Regions from separate parts of the Ancylobacter sp. IITR112 genome, predicted to be linked through region 3. Evidence: riboswitches for the same ligand, from Rfam matches in the RefSeq annotation. Region 3 holds a riboswitch; each other region holds the start of a gene.

Region 1 (5,723 bases), 2.4 Mb from region 3:
GTTCGCCGAGGCGCTGGCGCTGAACCCCACCGGGCGCATGGCGACGCCGCAGGAAATCGCCAATGCCGCCGTCTTCCTGGCGAGCCCGGCGGCGAGCTTCATCTATGGCACCAATCTCGTGGTCGACGGTGCCCTGACGCGCGGCGTGCAGCTCTGACATCCCGCTCCGCCCCGCCTCGCGCGGGGCGGAAACCGGCCCGGCCTTGCCTCCCCCGGCAAATGCGGCGAGGCTCCCGCGCGAATCGACGCGACAGGGAGGGACGCATGGCCCGGGTCATTTCAATCGGCGAAGTCATGGTCGAACTGGCGCGCGGCGCCGATGGCCGCTTCAGCCAGGGCGTGGGGGGCGACACGTTCAACACCGCCGTCTATCTCGCCCGCGCCGGCGTCGAGACCGCCTATGCCACCGCGCTCGGCGACGACCCCTATTCCGACGCCATCCGCGCCTCGGCGCAGGGCGAGGGCCTCGACACCAGCCTGATCGCCCGCGTGCCGGGCCGCACCGCCGGCCTCTATCTCATCGACATCGACCGGTCGGGCGAGCGCCGCTTCACCTATTGGCGCGACACAGCCCCGGCGCGCGACCTGTTCGAACTCCCCGGCTGGGAAGCGGTGTGCGAGGCGCTGATCGAGGCCAAGCTCATCTATCTCTCGGGCATCACTCTCTCGCTCTATTCCAATGCCGGGCTGGGTCGCCTGCTGGCCACCATCGAATTCGCCCGCGAGCGCGGCACCCGCATCGTGTTCGACGGCAATTTCCGCCCGCGCAACTGGGGCGGCGACGTGGCCCGCGCCCGCGCCGTCTATGCCGAGGCGCTCAAGCGCACCTCCATCGCCCTGCCCACCTTCGAGGACGAGGCGAACCTGTGGGGCGACGGCTCGCCCACCGCCACCGCCGAGCGGCTCGCCACCTTCGGCGTGCAGGAAATCGTGGTGAAGAACGGCGCCGAGGGAGCGCTGGTGATGAGCGGAGGCACGGCGCAGCTCGTCGCCATCCCGCAGCCGGTGGTGCCGGTGGACACCACGGCGGCGGGCGACAGCTTCAACGCCGCCTATCTCGCCGCGCGCCTTGCGGGCGAAGCCCCGGCGGCGGCGGCGACGGCGGGGCACCAACTCGCCGGGCAGGTGATCCGCCATCGCGGGGCGCTGCTGCCGCGCCAGGCCAACGCCTGAGTCCCGCGCCTCGCGGGGCGGCACCTGCTTCTGCGAACGACTTGCAAACCCTTGCGCTTGCTTGATTTCCGCCCGCTGACCGACTAAGCGCTGCGGCAGCGGGCGCGCGGCGCCGGAACGGGAATGCGCCGATGGCTCTCTCCTCGCGGATCACCTTGATCAATGTCGGCATCAGCCTCGCCGTGCTGGGGCTGAAATATCTCGCCTTCCTGCTCACCGGCAGCGTCGCGCTGTATTCGGACGCGCTGGAGAGCATCGTCAATGTGGCGACCGCCATCACGGCGGTGCTGGCGCTGCGGGTCAGCGCCAAGCCGGCCGACGCCGCCCATCCCTATGGCTATGCCAAGGCCGAGTATTTTTCCGCCGTCATCGTCGGCGTGCTGATCGTGGTGGCGGCGATCTCGATCCTGCGCGAGGTCTATCTCGGCTGGCTGGAGCCGCACAGCTTCGATGCCTCGCCGCAGGGTCTGGCGATCAACGCCGCCGCGACGGTCATCAACGGCATCTGGTGCGCGGTGCTGATCCGCGAAGGCCGGCGCGCGCGCTCCCCGGCGCTGGCGGCCGACGGGCGGCATCTCTTCACCGACGTACTGTCCTCCGCCGGCGTGCTGCTCGGCGTGGTGCTGGCGGTGCTGTCCGGCTGGGAGAAGCTCGATCTCGTGCTCGCCGGCCTCGTCGCGGTGAACATCCTGTGGTCGGGTTGGTCGGTGCTGAAGGAAAGCGTCGGCGGGCTGATGGATCAGGCGGTGCCGGCGGAGACGCTGGAGCGCATCCGCAAGCGCATCGCCGCCGAGGCCACCGGCGCCATCGAGGCGCATGATCTGCGCACCCGCCAGGCCGGGCGCATGACCTTTGTCGACTTCCACCTCGTCGTGCCCGGCGACATGCCGGTGAGCCAGGCGCACGCCATCTGCGACCGTATCGAGGACGCACTGGAAGCCGAGGTCGCCGATATCCTGGTCAACATCCATGTCGAGCCGGAAGTGAAGGCCAAGCAGCAGGGCGTGCCGGTGCTGTGAGGCCGCGACACGCCCTCACTTGCCCGCGCGCAGCGCCGCCACCAGCTCCGGCGTCGGGTAGGAATCGGCCGGCAGGCCGAGCCGCATCTGCTCGACCTTGATCGCCTGCCGCGTCGCCGCGCCGACAATGCCGTCAATGCGCCCGACATGGTGCCCGCGCGCGTTCAGCATGGTCTGCAGATCCTTGACCTCCGCCATGGAAAGCACCGGGATCCTGTCGCCCTGCCCGCGGTTGAACGGCCCGGCCCCGGCGACGCGCGAGGCCAGATAGGCGGCCGACGTGGCGTAGGTCAGCGAGTTGTTCCACTCGGTGAACACGTCGAAATTGGGATAGACGAGGAAGGCCGGCCCGTTGCGCCCCATCGGCAGCAGCAGCGAGGCGGGAAGCTGGTCGGCGGGAAGCTGGCCGCCGCCGGCCCGCACCACGCCCATGCGCGCCCATTGCGACCGGGGAATCTTGATCGACAGGTCCGCCTGATCCCACGGCAGGTTCGGCGGCACCCGTACCTCTTCCAGCCAGGGCTGGCCGGCCTTCCAGCCCAGCGCCTTGATGTAGTTCGCTGCGGAGGCCAGCGCATCCGGCGCCGAGCGGATGAGATCGACCCGCCCGTCGCCGTCGAAATCGACGCCGTAATTGAGATAGTGATCGGGCAGGAACTGGAACTGGCCGAGTTCCCCCGCCCAGGGCCCGCGCATGGTCTGCACCGTGAGGTCGCCGCGGTCGATGATCTTCAGCGCCGCCATCAACTGGGTGCGGAACATCTCCGAGCGCCGGCAGTCCCAGGCGAGAGTGGCGACGGAGCGAATGGTCGGCTTGTCGCCCATGAAGGCGCCGAAATCGGTCTCCAGCCCCCAGAACGCCACCAGCACCGCGCCGGGCACACCGAAGCGCTGCTCGATCCGGCCGAAGAGATCGGGATTGGCCTGAATCTTCTGCTTCCCCTGCTGGATGCGGTAATTGGCAACCATACGGTCGGAAAACTGGAAGAAACTCTGGCCGAACACCTTCTGCCCGCGATCGGTGCCGACAATGTCGGGGGCATAGCTCAGCCCGTTGAGCGCGGCCGACACGGTGCGCGGGGACACGCCTTCCGCCACCGCCTGCTGCTTGAAGCGGGCGAGAAAGGCGTCGAAGCCGGCGCCGCTGCGTCCGCACTCCTCCTGCGCACGGGCAGCCGTGGCGAGGGCGAGCGGCGCCGCCAGCGCCGCCATCACGGCCAGCCGGCCCAGTGTCGTCTTCCAGCGGCGGATGGTTGTGCCCGGCATGGTTCTCCCCAAAAGTCGTTCAACCTGTTCAGCCTCGTCAGCAATCTACAGGATTACGGCGGCGGCAGGGTGAAGGTTCAGGCGATTGACCCCGCCCGCCCTTTCGTTGAAGATCGACCCGTTCCAAGGGGAGCCCCGCTAGGGGGCTGAGAGAGCGCCGGCCATGCCGAACGGCAAGGCAACGCGATGACCCTTCGAACCTGATCCGGGTCATGCCGGCGAAGGGATCGGAACCGAATGGCATCGTCGTGCGCCCGCTTGCGTGCCGCCGCGCCATCCTTCCCCAACGTCATACGCCCGGATCTCCCCAACCCATGGTTCAGGAGATCCAGCATGTCGACCAAATCCCCCGACACTCCCAGCGTCGCCACCGGGCCGATTCCCGGCTCGCGGCGGATTTATGCTGAATGCACCGTGCGCGGCTTCCGCGTGCCGTTCCGCGAAATCCTTTTGCACCCCTCGGCCGGCGAGCCCAATCTCGCGGTCTATGACGCCTCCGGCCCCTATACCGACCCGGACGCCCGCATCGACATCGCCGCCGGCCTCGCGCGCCCGCGTGACGCCTGGGTGCGCGCGCGCGGCGATGTGGAGGCCTATGACGGGCGCGCGGTGAAGCCGGAGGATAACGGCCATGTCCCCGCCGAGAAGCTGGTCACGCCCTTCCCGCTCGCCCATCGCCCGCTGCGCGCGAGAGCCGGCGCGGTGACGCAGATGGCCTATGCCCGCGCCGGCATCGTCACGGCGGAGATGGAATATGTCGCCCTGCGCGAGAACGGCCTGCGCGAGCGGATGCGTGAGATCCTCCGCGACGGCGAGGATTTCGGCGCGGCGATTCCCGATGTGGTGACGCCGGAATTCGTGCGCGACGAGGTGGCGCGCGGGCGCGCCGTCATTCCCGCCAATATCAACCATGGCGAATTGGAGCCGATGGCGATCGGCCGCAATTTCCTCGTCAAGATCAACGCCAATATCGGCAATTCCGCCGTCACTTCCTCCGTGGCGGACGAGGTGGACAAGATGGTGTGGGCGATCCGCTGGGGCGCCGACACGGTGATGGACCTCTCCACCGGGCGGAATATCCACAACATTCGCGACTGGATCGTGCGGAACGCGCCGGTGCCGATCGGCACGGTGCCGATCTATCAGGCGCTGGAGAAGGTCGGCGGCATCGCCGAGGACCTCAATTGGGAGGTGTTTCGCGACACACTGGTCGAACAGGCGGAGCAGGGCGTGGACTATTTCACCATCCATGCCGGGGTGCGGCTCGCCCATGTGCCGCTCACCGCCAACCGCGTCACCGGCATCGTCTCGCGCGGCGGCTCCATCATGGCGAAATGGTGCCTCGCCCATCACCGCGAGAGCTTCCTCTATGAGCGATTCGCCGAGATCTGCGAGATCATGCGCGCCTATGATGTCACCTTCTCGCTCGGCGACGGGCTGCGCCCCGGCTCCATCGCCGACGCCAATGACGCGGCGCAGTTCGCCGAGCTGGAGACGCTGGGCGAGCTGACGCAGATCGCCTGGCAGAACGACTGCCAGGTGATGATCGAGGGCCCCGGCCATGTGCCCATGCACAAGATCAAGGCCAATATGGAAAAGCAGCTCGCCACCTGCGGGGAAGCGCCCTTCTACACGCTCGGGCCGCTGACCACCGACATCGCGCCGGGCTATGACCACATCACCAGCGCCATCGGCGCGGCGATGATCGGCTGGTTCGGCACCGCCATGCTCTGCTATGTCACGCCGAAGGAGCATCTCGGCCTGCCCAACCGCGACGACGTGAAGACCGGCGTCATCACCTACAAGATCGCCGCCCACGCCGCCGACCTCGCCAAGGGCCACCCGCTGGCGCGGGCCTGGGACGACGCGCTTTCGCGGGCACGCTTCGAGTTCCGCTGGCAGGATCAGTTCAACCTCGCTCTCGACCCCGACACCGCCCTCGCCTTCCATGACGAGACCCTGCCGAAGGAGGCGCACAAGCTGGCCCATTTCTGCTCCATGTGCGGGCCGAAATTCTGCTCGATGAAGATCAGTCACGAAATCCGTGACACCGCCCGGCAGGCGGAAGAGGCCGCGCAGGGCATGGAGGACATGGCTGCCCGCTTCCGCGACGGCGGCGGCCAGCTCTATCGCGATGTCACAGCGGCGGAGTAGTTTTTGGCGCGGCCGGGGCACTCCCGGCCGCGTTCTCAACCGGGAGCCCTCTCTGCATGACGCCGCCCCCTGTCCGCCCCACCGTCGCCGTCCTCGCCCTCGTGGAACGCG
Region 2 (5,723 bases), 1.5 Mb from region 3:
CCTGCCGGCGCCGCAGCCGGTGGTCACCGCCTATACGCTGAGCCTCGACACGCCGGACGCGATGGCGCGGGCGGCGCGCGCGGCGATCGAGGAAGCGGGGCACGAACTGCTCAAGCTCAAGCTCGGCGCGGAGGGCGATGTCGCCCGCCTCAAGGCCATCCGTGCGGCGGTGCCGCAGGCGCGGCTGATCGTCGACGCCAATGAAGGCTGGACGGGCGACAGCCTGGAGGCCCATCTCGCCGCCTGCGCCAAGGTGGGGGTCGAACTGGTGGAACAGCCCCTGCCCGCCGCCGACGATGCGTCCCTGGCGAACATCAACCGCCCCGTGCCGGTCTGCGCCGATGAGAGCGCGCACGGGCTGGAGAGCCTCGACGCGCTCGCCGGCCGCTATGACGCGCTCAACATCAAGCTCGACAAGACCGGTGGGCTCACCGAGGCGCTGCTGCTCGCCCGCGCCGCGCAGGCGGCCGGGCTCGACATCATGGTCGGCTGCATGGTCGGCACCTCGCTCGCCATGGCGCCGGCGCTGCTGCTCACCCCGCTGGCGCGGTTCGTCGATCTCGACGGCCCGCTGCTGCTGGCGGCCGACCGCACCCCGGCGCTGCGCTATGAGGGCAGCCTCGTCTACCCGCCCGAACCCGCGCTCTGGGGCTGACGCAGCCGCCCGGCGAGGAGCGCGAGCCCCGTTCCCGCCAGCGCCAGCCCGGCGGAGGCGACGAACGCGCCCGGTCCGAAACCCTGCCACAGCGACCCAGCGACGAGCGTTGCCCCCGCCATGGCGATTGCCGTCGCCCAGGCCGCCAGCGCCTGCACGCTCGCCCCGCGCCCGGGCGGGGCATGGCGGGCGACCAGTTCCACCGCGCCGAGATAGGTGCAGCCGAAGGTCAAGGCGTGCAGCGGCTGCAAGAGGAGCAGGAACAGCAGCGGCGGATCCATCGCCATGACGGAAAAGCGCAGCACCCCGGCCAGCCCTCCGATCAGCAGCAGCTTTTCCGGCCCCAGCCGCCGCGTCACCCGCGTGCCGTAATGGAACAGCACCACCTCCGCCAGCACGCCGAGCGACCAGAGCAGGCCGATCAGCGTGCTGGACAGCCCCTTGCCCTGCCACATCAGCGAGGCGAAGGCGTAGAGCACCGCGTGCGCGCTCTGCACCAGCGCCGCCGCCGCCATGCCGACGAACAGCACCGGCGCGAGGCCCTTCAGCGCCGAGGGGCGCCGGGCCGGGCCGCCAGGGGGCATCTCATGCGGCGCCGGGCGCACCTCGCGCAGCGTCGCCGCCGCCAGCGCCGCCGCGACGCTGGCCGCCACGATCAGCCAGATCACCGTGTCCGGCGGCACCGCGACGAGAAACGCCCCGCCGAGCAGGCCGCCGGCCAGCAGGTTGCCGCCAATGAAGGCCATGGAACCCCAGAGCCGCACCCGTCCATAGTCGATCAGACCCTCGCGCCGGCGCGCCACCGCATAGGCGTCGAGCACCGGCAGGCTGGGCTGCCAGAACACGGCGGCGAGGCCGAGCCCGATGAGGATGAAGCTGGCGCTGGGGGCGAAGGCGATGCCGGCGAAGCACAGGGCGGTGGCGGCGGCATAGATGATGAGCGTCGCGCGCGGGCGCCCGCTGCGGTCGGCCAGCAGGCCGCCGAGCGGCATGGTGACGAGGCGCACCACCTGCGGCACGGCGAGCGCCAGCGCGATCATCGCCGCGTCGAAGCCCCGCCCTTCCAGCCAGACCGGGAAGAACGGCATGAACACGCCAATGCCGAAGAACAGCCCGGCATAGGCGGCGGAGATGGCGTGGCGGGGGGCGATGAGGGGCACGGGACGGCTCGCGGAAGCCTTCCCGGCTTAGCAGGCCGCGCGTCGCCGCACCACTGGCGTGCTCACCACCAGGCGTGGAAGTGGTGCACCGGCCCGTGCCCCTGGCCGATGGCGAGTTCTTCCGAGCGGGCCAGCGCCTTGGTCAGGTAGTCCTTCGCCGCCGCCACCGCCTCGCGCAGCCCAAGCCCCTTGGCGAGGCCGGCGGCGATGGCGGAGGACAGGGTGCAGCCGGTGCCATGGGTGTTGCGGGTGACGATGCGCGGCGCGGTGAACTCCACGAAGCCTTCCGAATCGAGCAGCACGTCGACGCTTTCCGGTCCCTCGCCATGGCCGCCCTTGATCAGCACCGCGCGCGGGCCCATGGCGAGCAGAAGCTGCGCCTGCGCCCGCACGCCGGCGAGATCTTCGGCCAGTGCTGCGTCGAGCAGGGCGGCGGCTTCCGGCAGGTTCGGGGTGATCAGCAGCGCCTGCGGCAGCAATTCGCGGCGCAGCGTGTCGATGGCTTCCGGCACCAGCAGCCGGTCGCCGGAGGCGGCGATCATCACGGGGTCGAGCACCACGGTCGCCGCGCCGTGCCGCGCGAGGCCCTTTGCCACCTCGATGATCGCCTCGGGGCGAGAGAGCATGCCGATCTTCACCGCATCGACCGCGAGATCGGACAGCACCGCGTCGATCTGCGCCGCGATGAAGGCGGGCGGCACGTCGTGAATGCCGGTGACGCCGCGCGTGTTCTGCGCGGTGAGCGCGGTGATGACGCTGGCGCCATAGACGCCGAGCGCGGAAAAGGTCTTGAGATCGGCCTGGATGCCGGCGCCGCCGCCGCTGTCCGAGCCCGCCATCGTCACCGCAATCGGTGTGGAGCCTGCCATGCTACGCCTCCCCTCGCCGCGCGGGGTGGAGGCGTCGCGACGGGAGACCGGCACCCGGCGCGCGCGATCCGTTCCCTCCGCCGGCATGACCCGGATCAGGTTCGTGGGTTGGCAGCGCGCCCGCGGGCCCGCCTGTGCCTCTCAGCCCGCCGCGCCTTCGCGCCTTGGGCACCCCAACGTGATCGTCCTGCGCGAGATAGGCGAGGACGCGCACGCGCGCAAGGCGTCGTCGCGCCAGGACCGAGCGGGGCTTGCGCCGCCCTCCGCCTTCTGTTTCCTATCGGCCTCCCGATCGACGCTCCCGCCCCCAGCCGGAAGACCGCCATGGTTCCCTTCTTCATGCAGATCAAATGTCAGCTCGGCCGCGCCTATGAGGTGGCGAACGCCATCGCCGACGCCGAGATCGCCTCGGAGATCTATTCCACCGCCGGCGAGTTCGACCTGCTGGTCAAGTTCTATGTGCCCGAAGGCACCGATATCGGCCATTTCGTCAATGAGAAGGTGCAGCTCTTCCCCGGCATCCAGGACACACGCACGCTGATCACCTTCAAGGCGTTCTGAGCGCCGTCACGGCGCCGGCGCGGCGGGCGGGGTCGAGGCCGCCTCGTCCTGCGTCCGGTCGATGCCGAGCTGGCGCTCGCGCCAGATGACGAACAGCCCGGCGCCGATGACGATGGCGCCGCCAAGCAGCACGAGCAGCGGCGGCACCTCGGCGAACAGCACGAAGCCGAGCACCAGCGACCACAGCATGGCGGAATAGGCGAAGGGCGCCACGACCGAGGCCGGGGCGTAGCGGTAGCTCTCGGTGAGCAATATCTGCCCGACCCCGCCGAGAAAGCCGATGGTCAGCAGCAGCGCCCCTTCCCGCCCGCTCGGCAGCACCCAGCCCCAGCCGGCGGTGGCAAGCCCCGCCAGCGCGGCCAGCGCCTGGAAATAGAACACGATCGAGGCGGTGGTCTCGGTCTGGGTGAGGCGGCGCACCTGCACCATCGCCCCGGCGGTGAACGCCGCCGCCATCAGCGCCAGCAGCGCACCGATGAGATGGCCGGGCGTGTCGAAGGAGCCATGCATGTGTGGCCACAGCATCACCACCACCCCGCCGAGCCCCACCGCCACCGCCACCCAGCGATAAATCTGCACCCGCTCGCCCAGCAGCAGCGCCGCCAGCATGACGGTGAGCAGCGGCGAGGCGAAGCTGATGGCGGTGGCGTCCGCCAGCGGGAGCCGCGCCAGCGCCGCGAAGCTCAGCCCCATGGCGCACACGCCGATGGTGCCGCGGAGAATATGGCCGAGCGGGTTGGCGGTGCGCACCGCCGCTCCGATCTCGCCCCGCCACGCCAGCAGGGCCAGCAGCGGGAACAGCGCGAAGAAGGAGCGTGAGAACACCACTTCGCCGGTCGGAACATGATCCGAGACGATGCGGACAAGGGCCGACATGATGGTGAAGAGGAACGTCGCGCCGACCTGCAGCGCGATGCCCTTGAGCGCGTTCATGATGCCGCCATGGAGCACGGTTCCCGGCGCCCCGCAAGCGCGCCGAAAGGCTTAATCATCAGGGGAACGGATCGCCCCCCGCCAGCGCGATGCCGCCGAAGACGACGAGCCCCGCCAGAGCGAGGCAGGCGAGCGCAAGGCCGACCCGGCCCGGCGTCGCCGGCGCCCGGTCGTCATAACGCCCGGCCGGCTTGGTGCCCGTGATCATGGCGCGGATGAGATTGTCGCGGCCGAACAGCGAATAGGCGATGTTGCTTGCCACATGCAGGCCGATCAGCGCCAGCAGATAGGGGTAGAGCCTCTGGTGCCAGACAGAGGCGGCTCGAATGGTCTCGTCGCTCGCCACCGATGTCATCGGGCCGTAGACGATGATGTCGTCGCTGGTGAACAGGCCGGTAAGCCCCTGCGCCGCCACCAGCCCCAGCAGCGCCATTACCACCCAGCCGCCGAGCGGATTATGGCCGAGAAAATGCTGCGGCCGTCCCCTGAGTAGGCTCGCCGCATAGCGCAGCACGGCGCGCGGGCCGCGCAGGAAGCCGGCAAAGCGCGCCGTCGAACCGCCGACCAGCCCCCACAGCAGGCGGAACACCACCACCACGAGGATGGCGAGGCCGTTCCACTGGTGCCAGACCAGCCCGGCATCGCCATAATAGCGGCTGAGAAAGGCGAGCCCGACCAGCGCGGCCAGCCCCCATTTGGCCAGCCGCGTCGGCAGGTCCCACGCCAGCAGCGGCGCCGGCGCGGGAGGGGTCACGCGATCCCCCGTCAATTCTTCTGCCGGTAATTGTCGTGGCAGGCGCCGCAATTGCGGATCACGCCGGGAAAGTTCGCCTTGAAGCTGGCCTCATCGGTGATCGCCGCGCGGGCGGCGGCGGCGTCGGTGCCGAGTTCGGCGAAGCGGGCGTCGAAATCCGCCTTGTTGCTCCAGATCGCCGGCAGCGCGTCGCTGTCGGGATCGGAATCGGAGCCCGCCGGGAACAGGCCCGGCAGCACTTTGGCGTTCTTGACATAGATCTCGAGCGCGGCCTGCACCTGGGCGAGATCGAAGGGCACGCTGCCGCGCAGCATGCCGCCGACCGGCTTGGTGACATCGCCGAACTGCTTCAGCAGCGCCTGGCGCTCCTTCACGACATCGGTCTGGGCGACCGCCAGGCTGGCGGCAAAAGCGGTGATCATGCCGGCTGCAAGCGCAACCGTCAGGCGGCGGACCATGAAAAGCTCCCTCATTCACGCGCCGGACGGCGCGCGCGCCTCACGAGCTTATTGGCCGGAGGTAGGATGGCAATGAGTGCGGCGTCCCGGTCGCGCGCTCGTGATGCGAAAAGCCTGTATGGTGAATACCTAATGCCTCTTGCGGATCGTGGTTTTCCGCATTTTCATCGGCACGCAATGACCCTACGTCAAAAGAACAGCCGTCAAAGAGAGAGAAACGCCATGTCGATCCGCACCATCCTGCTGCACGCCGCCCCGGATTCGGGCTTCAACGACCGTCTGGCCTTCGCTGTCGGGCTGGCGCGCCAGACCGGCGGCCAGCTCAAGGCGGTC
Region 3 (5,723 bases):
CGGACTGCCGGCGCTGGCGGCGCGGCTCGACGAGAGCGGGCCGTGGGCCTCCATCCTCTCCGGGGGCGAGCAGCAGCGCCTTGCCGTTGCCCGTGCCCTGCTGGTGGCGCCGGACGTGCTGCTGCTCGACGAGGCGACCTCGGCGCTGGACGAGGCGAGCGAGGCGGCGCTCTACCGCCTGCTACGGGCGCGGCTGCCGCAGACGGCGCTGCTGTCCATTGGCCATCGCTCGACCCTGATCGAGCAGCATGAGCGCCAGATCGTGCTCACGCGTGAGGGCGAGGGGCCGGCGCGACTGGTCGATCTCCCGCCGGCGCCGGTGGCGGCCTAAGCTTCAGCGCGAGGCGGCGGCGCGGGCCTCCGCCTCGATCGCCAGAGTGCGCTCCAGCAGGATTTCGTAGATCGGCCGCCCGCCCAGCGCCAGGAACACCATATGGGCGAAGATGGCGGTGATCATGACCGGCACCAGCACCGCATAGGCGCTGGTGAGTTCCAGCACCAGCACCATGCCGACCAGCGGTGCGCCGATGGTGGCGGCGAACAGCCCGCCCATGGCGGCGATGGCGAAGGTGGTGTGGGCGAGGTCCGGCAGGGTGAAGAACAATTCCAGTGTCGTGCCGTAGCAAAGACCGATCGTGGTGGCGAGCGCCAGGATCGGCGCGAAGATGCCACCGGCCACGCCGGTGGAATAGCTCGCCATGGTCATGACAAAGCGCAGCAACACCACGAAGACCAGCATGGTGAGGGGGAGATTCTCGCGGGTGAGCTGGACCGCCAGCAATTCCCCGCCCTGTGTCGCCTCCGGCCGTACGAACATGAGCACGCCGACGGTGAGGCCGACAAAGGCCGGGAAAATGTAGAACGAGGTGCGCAGGCCCAAGCGGCGCACATGGTCGAGCGACCAGACCAGCGTGCGGTTGAACACGAAGCCGGCGCCGCCGAGAATGACGCCGAGCACGGCGAAGGCGGGCAGCCAGACATAGGGGATGGTCGCGGCTTCCAGCAGCATATAGGGCTCGCTGCCGGTGAGATATTCGGTGAGGATGGCGCTGGCGATGGAGGCCAGCACCACGGCGATATAGGTGCGCGAGGAATAGGGGAACTGGCGGCGCGTCTCCTCGATGACGAACAGCACGGCGGCGAGCGGGGCGTTGAAGGCGGCGGCGAGGCCGGCGGCGCCGCCGGCGGCGAGCAGGCCGCGCATGTCCTCGCCCGACCATTTCATCAAATCGGACGCCGCCTTGGCGACGGAGGCACCGATATGGATGGTCGGCCCCTCGCGCCCCAGCACCATGCCGGAGGACAGCGAGAGCATGCCGCCAATGAATTTCACCGGCAGCACGCGATGCCAGCGCACCTCGCGCAGCCCTTCCATCGCGCCCTCGATTTCCGGCACGCCGGAGCCGCTGGCTTCCGGGGCGAAGCGGCGCACCAGCCAGAGCGACACCACCGTCATGGCGGCGGCGACCAGCGCGGCGGCGGCATAGAGCGGCAGGCCGTCGAGCCCGAGCCCGGTGTCGAGATAGGCCGGCCAGGCGGCGGTGAGCCGCTCCACCCCGACATGGAAGCCGGAACCGAGAATGCCGACCACCGCGCCGACCGCGATCGCCACCAGATGATACGCCAGATTACCCATGCCTCGCCTCGCCCTCCCTTGTGCCCCGCGCATCGGTAGCATCGGCAGGCGAAGGCTGAAAGGCGTTACGCGGCACGTCATCTCGGCTTTGCGCGCGGGCGGCGTGTCGGAAAGGCCGCAAGGCATGAATGGCCGGGCTCGGCCCGGCCAAGACGGTGGGGGACGGCGTGACAGGCGCGGGGACCCGCCCTGCCACAGCGCCCTCTAGGGCAGAACGGGCGCGTAGACCGACACCGGCTCGACCGTCTCGATCAGGCCGTGGCCCTTCATGAACGCGCCGAAGCGGGCATAGCGGCCGGCATCCAGCCCCGCCGGGGCGTGGGCGAAGCGGCGCAGCGTATCGGTCCAGGCGGTGCGGTTCAGCTCGTCGTCAAGCTTGGGGTTGGCCTTGACGAACAGCCCCCACGCCTCGTCCGGGTGGTTGAGGATGTAGATGGTGGCGTCCTCCACCGCCGCGAGGAAGCGCTTGAGGCGCGGATCGGCGAGCTTGTCCTTGTGGGTGACATAGATCAGCTCGTCGAAAACAGGCACGCCGTGCTCTTCGGGAAAGAAGGCGACGCCTTCCTTGCCCTCCAGCCGGATCTGGGTCAGCTCGAAATTGCGATAGGCGCCGATCACCGCATCGACCTTGCCGGCAATGAGCGCGGGAGAGAGGGCGAAATTGACGTTGATCATGGTCACGTCGGAGGGCTTCAGCCCGGCGCTCGCCAGCATGGTGCCGAGCAGCGCGTCTTCCAGCCCGGCGACGGAATAGCCGACCGTCTTGCCCTTGAGATCGGCGAGCGACTTCACCGGCCCGTCCTTCAGCGCCACCAGCGCGGTGAGCGGGGTGGAGATGAGCGTGCCGAAACGCACCAGCGGCAGGCCTTCCTTCACCTGCAGATAAAGGCTCGGCTGGTAGCTCACCGCGACATCCGCCTGGCCGGCGGCGACAAGGCGCGGCGGGGCGGCGGGATCGGCCGGGGCGACCAGCTCGACATCAAGGTCGTGGGCTTTGAAGAAGCCCTTTTCCTGCGCGATGATCAGCGGGGCGTGGTCGGGGTTCACATACCAGTCGAGCAGGACGGTGAGCTTGTCCGCCGCCGCGGCGGGGGCCAGCGAGAGCGACAGGGCGAGGATGAGGCCGCCGGTGCGGGCGGCAAGGTTCTTGAACATGGATCTCCTCCCAGTTGGAGACCCGGCGCGAGCTTTCGGGGGAAATCCGGCGCGGGAGTCACGCGCCGCGTGAGGCCCCACCGTCGCTCCGTCCCTTCGCCGGCATGACCCGGATCAGGTTCAAAGGGTCTGGCGGCTGCCATCTCAGCCCCTTGGCCTTTCGGCCGGCGGGACACCCCTCGGACATGCGCAGGCTAACAGAGCGGCCGGGCAGGGGCAAATGGGGGCGTTTGGGTCCCGCGCGGCGTCGCCCCCGTGTCCGCCCTCATCCCCGGGCTTGACCCGGGCACCCAGTGACCGGGAGCGCGGTGGAAAGTCTGGGTCCCCGGGTCAAGCCCGGGGATGAGGGAGCGTTTTGGGTCCCGTCCGCCCTACTCCCCCCGCCACCCCCCGCCATAGACGATGCGTTCCACCCCGGCGAAGCGGGCGTGGCGGGTGAGCTCAGTGTCGAGCGCGTCGAGCCGCCCTTTGGTGGCACGCACGCCCGGCTCCAGCCACAGCCGGCGCACATCGAGCGTGCCGGCCTTGCGGTCCGCCTTCATGTCAAGGCGCCCGACCATCCGGTCGCCCTCCAGGATCGGGAAGACGTAATAGCCATAGACGCGCTTTTCCGCCGGCACGAATACCTCGATGCGGTAGGAGAAGCCGAACAGCCGTTCCGCCCGGGCGCGGTCGCGCAGCAGCGGGTCGAACGGGCTCAGCACCCGCAGCCGTGACGGCGGGGCGGGCAGCGAGGCGAACAGGGAGGCGCTGCCGGCGAAGGCGTGCGAGGCGCGGGGCTTGCCGTCTACGCCCTCAAGGAGCACCGGCTCCAACCGGTCGCGGTTCGTCTCCACCCAGGCTTTCGCCTCGGCCGGCGTGACGAGATCCCAGAAGGCGGCGATCTCGCCATGGGTGGCGAAGCCGAGCCGCTGCAGCGCCGAGGAACACGCCCAGTCGATGAACGCGGCCTCATCGACCTCGGCCTCGCGGTGGCGGGCGGGGATGACCCGCTCGGTGAGGTCATAGACCTTCTGGAAGCCCTCGCGCCCGGCAATGGCCAGCGCGCCGGTGCGCCAGTGATATTCGAGCGCGGTCTTTTCCGGGTGCCAGTTCCACCAGCCGCCGGGCGGGCGCTTCTCGGCCTCGAAATGCCGCGCCATCAGCGGGCCTTCGCGGCGCACCCGTTCCAGCACATGGTCGACATAGGTCTCGAAGCCGTTCTCGTGCCATGAGCGCCAGCGCGCGGCGAGCGTCGCTTTCGCGCGGGCGAAGCGGTGCTTCCAATAGGGGAAGAAGGCGCTGGGGATGATGGCCGCGTCATGCGTCCAGTGCTCGAACAGCGCATGGTCCTTTTCCAGCAGCGCCGTGAGATGCTCGCGCCTGTAGCTGGGGTTGCGGGCGAACAGGATGTGGTGATGCGCCCGCTCCACCGTGGCGATGCTGTCCACCTGCACGAAGCCAATCGTCTCGATCAGTTCCAGCAGCCCGGCCTTGCTCAACGCCCCGCGCGGGCGGCTGAGGCCCTGGGTGGCGAGGAAGACGCGGCGTGCATCGGCATTGGCGAGGCGAATCGTCATGGCACCATCATAGGGCGCGTTTGCGCAGGGCATCAGTTCCTGCCGCCGGCGATGAGCGGACCTCTTCGATGGCGGCGAACCCGCCTCGTCCCGGTGCTACCGCGCCCTCCGAAACACGCAGATTCCAATTTTCGCAATCTTCCCGACGACACGCATAGGTGGTATCATGATCCAATAATACAACCTTAGGAGGATGATATGAACAACCAGAAGATCAGCTATTACCGGGCTCGGCTGGAAGAGACGTTTCCGGAGCAGACGCGGCTTCTCCGTGCCGCGCGCAGCGATGAAGAGCAAATCGAGATCTACGGCAAGATTGTTGCGGAGGCGCGTAACGATCTGCGAGTGAAGATTGCCGCCATCAACCACCAGATGCGCACGACGAACGTGGAGTCATTGCTTTCCTCGGTCGGCAATCATCACGATCGCCAGGCGGTTTCGACGGCTTTCGACGCGATGAAATACTTCGCCGAGCTGGAGGACACGTCCGAGACGGCGGTTGTTGCGCTGAACCCGGACCTGCTGGCCACGCTTGTCGCCGCCGAGGGCTCCGCAATCGAGGTTCAGGTTCAAAAACTGCTCGATGGCGTCGAGCGTCTGTCGAAAATGACCGGCAACGACGCGATCCAGACCGCCCTTCAGATCGTCGGATTCAGTTCGGTAGCCATCGGTGCCGTCGCCGGCGCCGTCACCTTCTATCAGCTGATGACCCTCAGCGGTGCTTTCACCGTTACCTGCACGGTGGCGGGCGTCGTGGCCGCGACGGTTGCCGTGGTGGTTGCCATTGCCGCTTTTATCGTTCTGTCGGTGCTGATTCCGATCATCTATTTCATGCAGAAGCCGTCGGTGTGCGTGGTGTTTCTCATCAATGAGCTGAACGGCGGACCGGATCTCAAGGGAAACAAGGTCGACTTTTCCCAGGAATACAACGTTCACGGAAAGCCCGCCGTCATCACAAGCTCCATTCCGGGCGCCTATATCTCGCCCGTCGGCACCTATGCCTATGGCGGCTTCTTCCTCACGACAAAAAAGGACAATGCGCTGGTCGGTACGCAGTATGGCTTCAGTCTGACCTGCGAGTACAATTCGACCGGTAAGACCAGCCCGACCAAGAAAGTGACGTTTGCGTTCGGTGTTGCCTGCCCGCTGGCGTTCGGGAGCAATAATTGTTATTGCGGATTCGAAATAACTGCGGAGCAGGCGGCCAACAGCACGGCCTCGGAAGACAAGCTGAGCTACAAGGCCACGAACGCCGATGGACTTAACCTTGCCATCAACTGCAACTCGGGCAGCGGCAGCGTGGCGTATTACATTGCCACCATCTCCCTTCCCGGCGCCAGCATAGGTTGAGCAGCCCGCCAGGGCCCTTGGTC
Region 4 (5,723 bases), 2.0 Mb from region 3:
GGGACCCACAATAGCGCGCTGGTGGCGCTGTCGATCCTGATCGCCGTCGCGGCGTCCTATACCGCGCTCGACCTCGCCGGCCGCATGACCCGCACCCGATCGGCCGGGCTGGTTTGGCTTGGCGCGGCGGCGGTGGTTCTCGGCGGCGGCATCTGGTCGATGCATTTCATCGCCATGCTGGCGCTGAATGTGGGCATGGAAGTTTCCTACGGCGCCGAGCTGACGCTGGCTTCGCTGCTGCTGGCAGTGTTCGCCACCGCCCTCGCCCTGTTTGGCGCCAGCCGGCCCGGGATCGGCATTGAGGGCATTCTGCTCAGCGGCATCTTCATGGGGCTCGGTATTGTCGGCATGCACTATACCGGCATGGCGGCGATGCGGATGCCGGGCTCCATGAGCTACGACATGATCCATGTCGGGGCGGCCATTGTCCTCGCCATCTCCGCCTCCACCCTCGCCATCTGGCTCGCCTTCCGTAACCATTCGGCGCTCCAGCGGGCCGTGGCGGCGCTGGCGCTCGGCTTCGGCATTGCCGGCATGCACTACGTCGCGATGATGGGGGTGACCTTCACCAGCCATGGCGACGCCCATGATGCGGCGGCCGACGCGGCCAGGGCGGCTATGACCGGGGGCATCGACAATGCCGCGCTGGTCGCGGTGGTGACGGCCGCGACCTTCATCATATTCACCGCGCTGCTTCTCGCCGCGGCCTATGACCGGCGCGTCGCCCTGCTCGCCGACAGCGAGGCGAGCGCGTGGCGCGAGAGCGAGGAGCGCTACCGCAAACTCTATCGCCACACGCCGCTGCCGCTGCACTCTCTGGGGCCGGACGGCTGCATCGCCCAGGTCAGCGACCGCTGGCTGACCCTGCTCGGCTATAGCCGGGAGGAAGTGATCGGACGCCCGCTGACCGACTTCATGACCGAGGAATCGGCTCAGCGCCGCAACCGCGAGCACTGGCCGCGCCTTCTCCAAACGGGCGAGCTGCGCGAGGCGGAATACAAGCTCATCGCCAAGGATGGGCATATACTAGACTGTGTGCTGTCGGCGGTGGCGGAACGCGACTCCGCCGGCAATCTGACCAACACGCTGTGCGGGCTGGTCGATGTCACCGAGCGCCGCGCCACGGAGGATGCCCTGCGCCAGGCGCAGAAGCTGGAAGCGGTCGGCCAGCTCACCGGCGGCATCGCGCATGATTTCAACAATCTGCTCGCCGTCGTGCTGGGCAATCTGGAGCTCGCGGCCAAGCGCGCGCCGGACGATGCGCGGCTGCGCACCCTGCTCGGCAACGCCATGCAGGCGGCGCAGCGGGGGGCGGCGCTGACGCAGCGCATGCTCGCCTTCGCCCGACGGCAGGATCTGAAGCCGGAAGCTGTCGATGTGCCGGAACTGGTGCTCGGCATGGCGGAGATGATGCGCCGCTCCATCGGCCCGGCCGTGCGTATCGAAACCCGCTTTCCGCTCGGGCTGCCGCTGGCGCGGGTGGATGCCAACCAGCTTGAACTCGCTTTGCTCAACCTCGCGGTGAATGCGCGCGACGCCATGCCGGATGGCGGCGTCATCACCATCGCCGCACGCGAGGAGACGGTCGGCGATGGTGATGACATGGCCGAGCCGGGCCGGCTCAAGCCGGGGCGCTATTTCTGCCTCTCGATCACCGATACCGGCAGCGGCATGGACGGTGAGACGCTGGCGCGCGCCGCCGAACCCTTTTTCACCACCAAGGGCGTCGGCAAGGGCACCGGGCTCGGCCTCGCCATGGTCCACGGCCTCGCCGCCCAGTCGGACGGCCGGCTGGCGCTGCAGAGCACGCCCGGCAAGGGAACGACGGCGACGATCTATCTTCCCGTCGCCGACATCGTGCCGGCGGCGCCCGCCGTCGCGGTCGAGGATGAGAGTGGCGTGCCGGATGGCGAGGACGGCGCCCAGCGTGTGCTGGTGGTCGACGACGATCCGCTGGTTCTCTCCGCCACCGGCGCCATGCTGGAAGATCTCGGCTGCGTCGTCACCGAGGCGCTGTCCGCGCGCGAGGCGTTGGAACTGCTGGAGTCCGGCCAGATTTTCGATGTCGTCCTCACCGACCAGGCCATGCAGGGCATGACCGGGGTGCAGATGGTGGCGGTGATCGAGGAGCGCTGGCCGGGCCTGCCGGTCATTCTCGGCACCGGCTATGCCGAGCTTCCCGCCGACGCCAAGGCCGGCCTGCCGCGCCTCGGCAAGCCCTTCAGCCGCGAGGCGCTGAAGCGCGCCATCGTCGCGGCCACCCGCAAGGTGCCGAGCAATGTGGTGCCGCTGTCCCGGCGCGGCTAAAGGCGGCGGCCCGAATATTGTGGACCGCCGGTGACATTCGCCGGGCGAGTGATTATATCCAGACCGTCCGGGGGAGCCTCGTCAGGAGGCTGAGAGGCCATCATCGCGTCGGCGCGGCATGGCGACCCTTCGAACCTGATCCAGTTGACACTGGCGGAGGGAGGGAGTGCATGGTTTCTCCTCACACGAAATCGACTGATATGACAACGGTTTACCCCACGGCCAACGCCATGCGGGTGAAGGTTGTTGGCGCCGGCGTGGCCGGGCTCACCTGCGCCCACGCCTTCGCGCTGCGCGGCGCGCAGGTGACGGTGGTGGACCGCCGGCCGGGTTCGGGGCAGGGCTGTTCCTGGTATGCCGGCGGGATGCTGGCGCCGTGGTGCGAGCGCGAGAGCGCGGAGCCGCTGATCGTCGATCTCGGTTTGGAATCACAGGCTTACTGGCAGGTGGCGGTACCTGATGTGCCCAATGAGGGCTCGCTGGTGCTCGCCCAGCCGCGCGACCGCGCCGATCTGCGCCGGTTTTCCCGCCGCACCGAGCATTATCAATGGCTTGACGGGGCGGGGATCGCCGAGCTCGAACCCGATCTCGCCGGCCGCTTCGAGCAGGGGCTGTTCTTTCCCAGCGAGGCGCATCTTGAGCCGCGCAAGGCGCTTGCGGCGCTGACCCGGCGGCTGGTCGATGAGCATCAGGTTACCTTCCGCTTCGAGGCCGATGGGTTCGATGAGGTGGACGATGAGACCAGCGCGGCCGATGAGGCCGATCTCGTGGTCGATTGCCGCGGGCTGGCGGCGCGCGACACGCTCGCCGACCTGCGCGGCGTGAAGGGGGAGATGCTGGTACTCTACTCCACCGAGGTGGCACTGAGCCGTCCGGTGCGCATGCTGCACCCGCGCATCCCGGTCTATATCGTGCCGCGCGGCGACGGGCATTTCATGATCGGGGCCACCTCGATCGAGAATGACGAGCGCGGCCGGGTGACGGGGCGTTCCATGCTGGAACTGCTCGGCGCGGTCTATGCGCTGCACCCCGCCTTCGGCGAGGCGGAAATCGTCGAGATCGGCGCGGATGTGCGCCCGGCCTTTCCCGACAACCTGCCGCGCCTGCGCAAGCGTGGCAACACGATCTATGTGAACGGCCTCTACCGCCACGGTTTCCTGGCCGCGCCGGCGCTGGCGCGTCGGGCGGCGGAACTGGCGTTTGACGGGGCGTATTTCCCGGAGGTGATGGATGAAGATCATCGTCAATGGTGAGCCGGCCAGCACCGACGCCGCCACGCTGGCGGAGCTTCTGGCCGAACTCGAACTCGCCGACGCCATCGTGGCGACGGCGGTGAATGGCGACATGGTGAGGGCCGCGCGCCGCACGGCGACCCCGATCGCCGATGGCGACCGGGTGGAAATCCTCGCCCCCATGCAGGGTGGATGAACCATGGATGCGATGACCGATACGATGAGGACCGCCGGGGCCGACCCGGTGACCTTCTACGACACGCAAGTGTCCTCGCGCCTGCTGCTCGGCACGGCGCAATACCCCTCGCCGGCGATCCTCGCCGAGGCGATCCGCGCTTCCGGCACCGACATCGTCACCGTGTCGCTGCGGCGCGAATCCGGCGCGGCCAAGGCCGGCCAGAGCTTCTGGCAGCTTATCCGCGACCTCGGGGTGAAGGTGCTGCCCAACACCGCCGGCTGCAAGACGGTGAAGGAAGCGGTGACCACCGCCGAGATGGCGCGCGAACTTTTCGGCACGCCCTGGGTGAAGCTGGAGGTGATCGGCGAGGACGACACGCTGCAGCCCGACGTGTTCGGGCTGGTGGAGGCGGCGCGTATCCTCACCCGCGACGGCTTCCAGGTGTTCCCCTACACCACGGAGGATCTCGTGGTGGCGGAAAAGCTGCTCGCTGCCGGCTGCGAGGTGCTGATGCCCTGGGGCGCGCCGATCGGTTCCGGCCGGGGGCTCAACAACCCCTATGGGCTGCGCTCGCTGCGGGCGCATTTCCCCGGCGTGCCGCTGGTGGTGGATGCCGGTGTCGGCGTGCCCTCGCATGCGGCGGCGGCGATGGAACTCGGCTATGACGCCGTGCTCCTGAACACGGCAGTGGCCAAGGCCGGCGATCCCGTGCGCATGGCGCGCGCCTTCGCCGCCGCCATCGCCGCCGGCCGCGAGGCGGTGCTGGCCGATCCGATGGAGGTGCGGGACATGGCCGCGCCCTCCACCCCGGTCATGGGCCGGGCCGTTCTCGGCTCCTGAAGCTTGCGTGAGTGCGTGATGAAGCTCGATCCGTTCTATCTCATCGTCGACCGTGCCTCCTGGCTGCCGCGCCTGCTGCCGCAGGGGGTGAAGCTGGTGCAGCTTCGCGCCAAGGACATGGACGAGGCCGAGCTGCGCCGCGAGATCGCGAGCGCGCGCGAGGTCTGCGCCCGCTATGGCGCGCAGCTCATCGTCAATGATTACTGGCAGCTCGCCATCGAACTGGGCTGCGATTTCGTCCATCTCGGCCAGGAAGACCTTGCCGAGGCCGATGTGCCGGCGATGCGCCGGGCGGGGCTGAAGCTCGGCATCAGCACCCATGACGAGGCGGAGCTGGAAGCCGCGCTGCTGGCGGGGCCGGACTATGTCGCGCTGGGTCCGGTCTACCCCACCATCCTGAAGAAGATGCGCTGGGCGCCGCAGGGGCTGGAGCGGGTGACGCAGTGGAAGAAGCGGATCGGCGACCTGCCGCTGGTCGGCATTGGCGGGCTCACCATCGAGCGCGCGCCGGGCGTGCGCCAGGCGGGGGCGGACAGCCTCGCCGTCGTCACCGACGTTCTCTTGAACGCCAACCCGGAAGCGCGCGCCCGCGAATGGGTGCTGGCGACGCGGTAGGGTCTCCTCCGCTCTATGCCGCCCTCATCCCCGGGCTTGGCCCGGGGACCCAGACTTTTCCGTGCGCGCCGGCGACACAGGCGTGGCGGGGGCCGTTCCAAGCCTGCTGGGTGCCCGGGTCAAGCCCGGGCATGAGGGACGGAATGGTTCGTCATCCCGGACGACGCAGCGCGTCGATCCGGGATCGTTGTCCGGGGCAGATCGGCGCGCGATCCCGGCTCTCCGCTTCGCTGCGGCCGGGATGACGGGTGGGGGGATCGCACCGGAGCCCTACATGCCCGGGTCAAGCCCCGGGCATGAGGGGGAGCTGCCGGGGGCAGGTTGCACCCCGGCATGAGAGGCCTGCGCAAGGTGAGGGCGCGGCCTCAGCCGGCGGCCCGGCGCTGGCGCAGCAGGGCGGCGAGCTTGGCCATTTCCGGCGGCGGCTCGCGTTCGATGCGGGAATATTCCCGCCCGTCCGGCGTGCGGCGGAACAGGCCGAACTCCACCATTTCCCGCCGCAGCAGGGCGTGGTCGCCGAACAGATGCTCGGCGTTCAGCAGTTCGTTCAT

Evidence for each region. A riboswitch is a leader RNA that binds a small molecule or an ion and turns the genes downstream of it on or off. The one in region 3 is predicted to bind thiamine pyrophosphate.
Region 1: another riboswitch for thiamine pyrophosphate. It lies ahead of thiC (phosphomethylpyrimidine synthase ThiC); the one in region 3 lies ahead of AAC979_RS02335 (ABC transporter substrate-binding protein).
Region 2: another riboswitch for thiamine pyrophosphate. It lies ahead of thiD (bifunctional hydroxymethylpyrimidine kinase/phosphomethylpyrimidine kinase); the one in region 3 lies ahead of AAC979_RS02335 (ABC transporter substrate-binding protein).
Region 4: another riboswitch for thiamine pyrophosphate. It lies ahead of thiO (glycine oxidase ThiO); the one in region 3 lies ahead of AAC979_RS02335 (ABC transporter substrate-binding protein).

What each region holds. Positions count from the first base shown of each region.
Region 1 is NZ_JBGCUS010000001.1:2,951,280-2,957,002, forward strand. Features, by position in the region: gene AAC979_RS14105 (SDR family NAD(P)-dependent oxidoreductase) at 1-157, shown strand, start outside; gene AAC979_RS14110 (sugar kinase) at 265-1,173, shown strand; gene AAC979_RS14115 (cation diffusion facilitator family transporter) at 1,305-2,192, shown strand; gene AAC979_RS14120 (lytic murein transglycosylase) at 2,208-3,458, opposite strand; TPP riboswitch at 3,575-3,702, shown strand; gene thiC (phosphomethylpyrimidine synthase ThiC) at 3,792-5,612, shown strand; gene AAC979_RS14130 (NUDIX hydrolase) at 5,669-5,723, shown strand, end outside.
Region 2 is NZ_JBGCUS010000001.1:2,036,887-2,042,609, forward strand. Features, by position in the region: gene dgcA (N-acetyl-D-Glu racemase DgcA) at 1-655, shown strand, start outside; gene AAC979_RS09910 (MFS transporter) at 625-1,815, opposite strand; gene thiD (bifunctional hydroxymethylpyrimidine kinase/phosphomethylpyrimidine kinase) at 1,878-2,684, opposite strand; TPP riboswitch at 2,740-2,870, opposite strand; gene AAC979_RS09920 (Lrp/AsnC ligand binding domain-containing protein) at 3,009-3,245, shown strand; gene AAC979_RS09925 (DMT family transporter) at 3,252-4,178, opposite strand; gene AAC979_RS09930 (cytochrome b/b6 domain-containing protein) at 4,237-4,932, opposite strand; gene AAC979_RS09935 (cytochrome c) at 4,944-5,390, opposite strand; gene AAC979_RS09940 (universal stress protein) at 5,613-5,723, shown strand, end outside.
Region 3 is NZ_JBGCUS010000001.1:532,039-537,761, forward strand. Features, by position in the region: gene AAC979_RS02325 (ABC transporter ATP-binding protein/permease) at 1-331, shown strand, start outside; gene clcA (H(+)/Cl(-) exchange transporter ClcA) at 335-1,636, opposite strand; gene AAC979_RS02335 (ABC transporter substrate-binding protein) at 1,841-2,791, opposite strand; TPP riboswitch at 2,866-2,981, opposite strand; gene AAC979_RS02340 (winged helix-turn-helix domain-containing protein) at 3,163-4,350, opposite strand; gene AAC979_RS02345 (hypothetical protein) at 4,549-5,700, shown strand.
Region 4 is NZ_JBGCUS010000001.1:2,540,531-2,546,253, reverse strand. Features, by position in the region: gene AAC979_RS12210 (MHYT domain-containing protein) at 1-2,307, shown strand, start outside; TPP riboswitch at 2,367-2,486, shown strand; gene thiO (glycine oxidase ThiO) at 2,538-3,560, shown strand; gene thiS (sulfur carrier protein ThiS) at 3,538-3,735, shown strand; gene AAC979_RS12195 (thiazole synthase) at 3,739-4,557, shown strand; gene AAC979_RS12190 (thiamine phosphate synthase) at 4,576-5,172, shown strand; gene AAC979_RS12185 (DUF2087 domain-containing protein) at 5,538-5,723, opposite strand, start outside.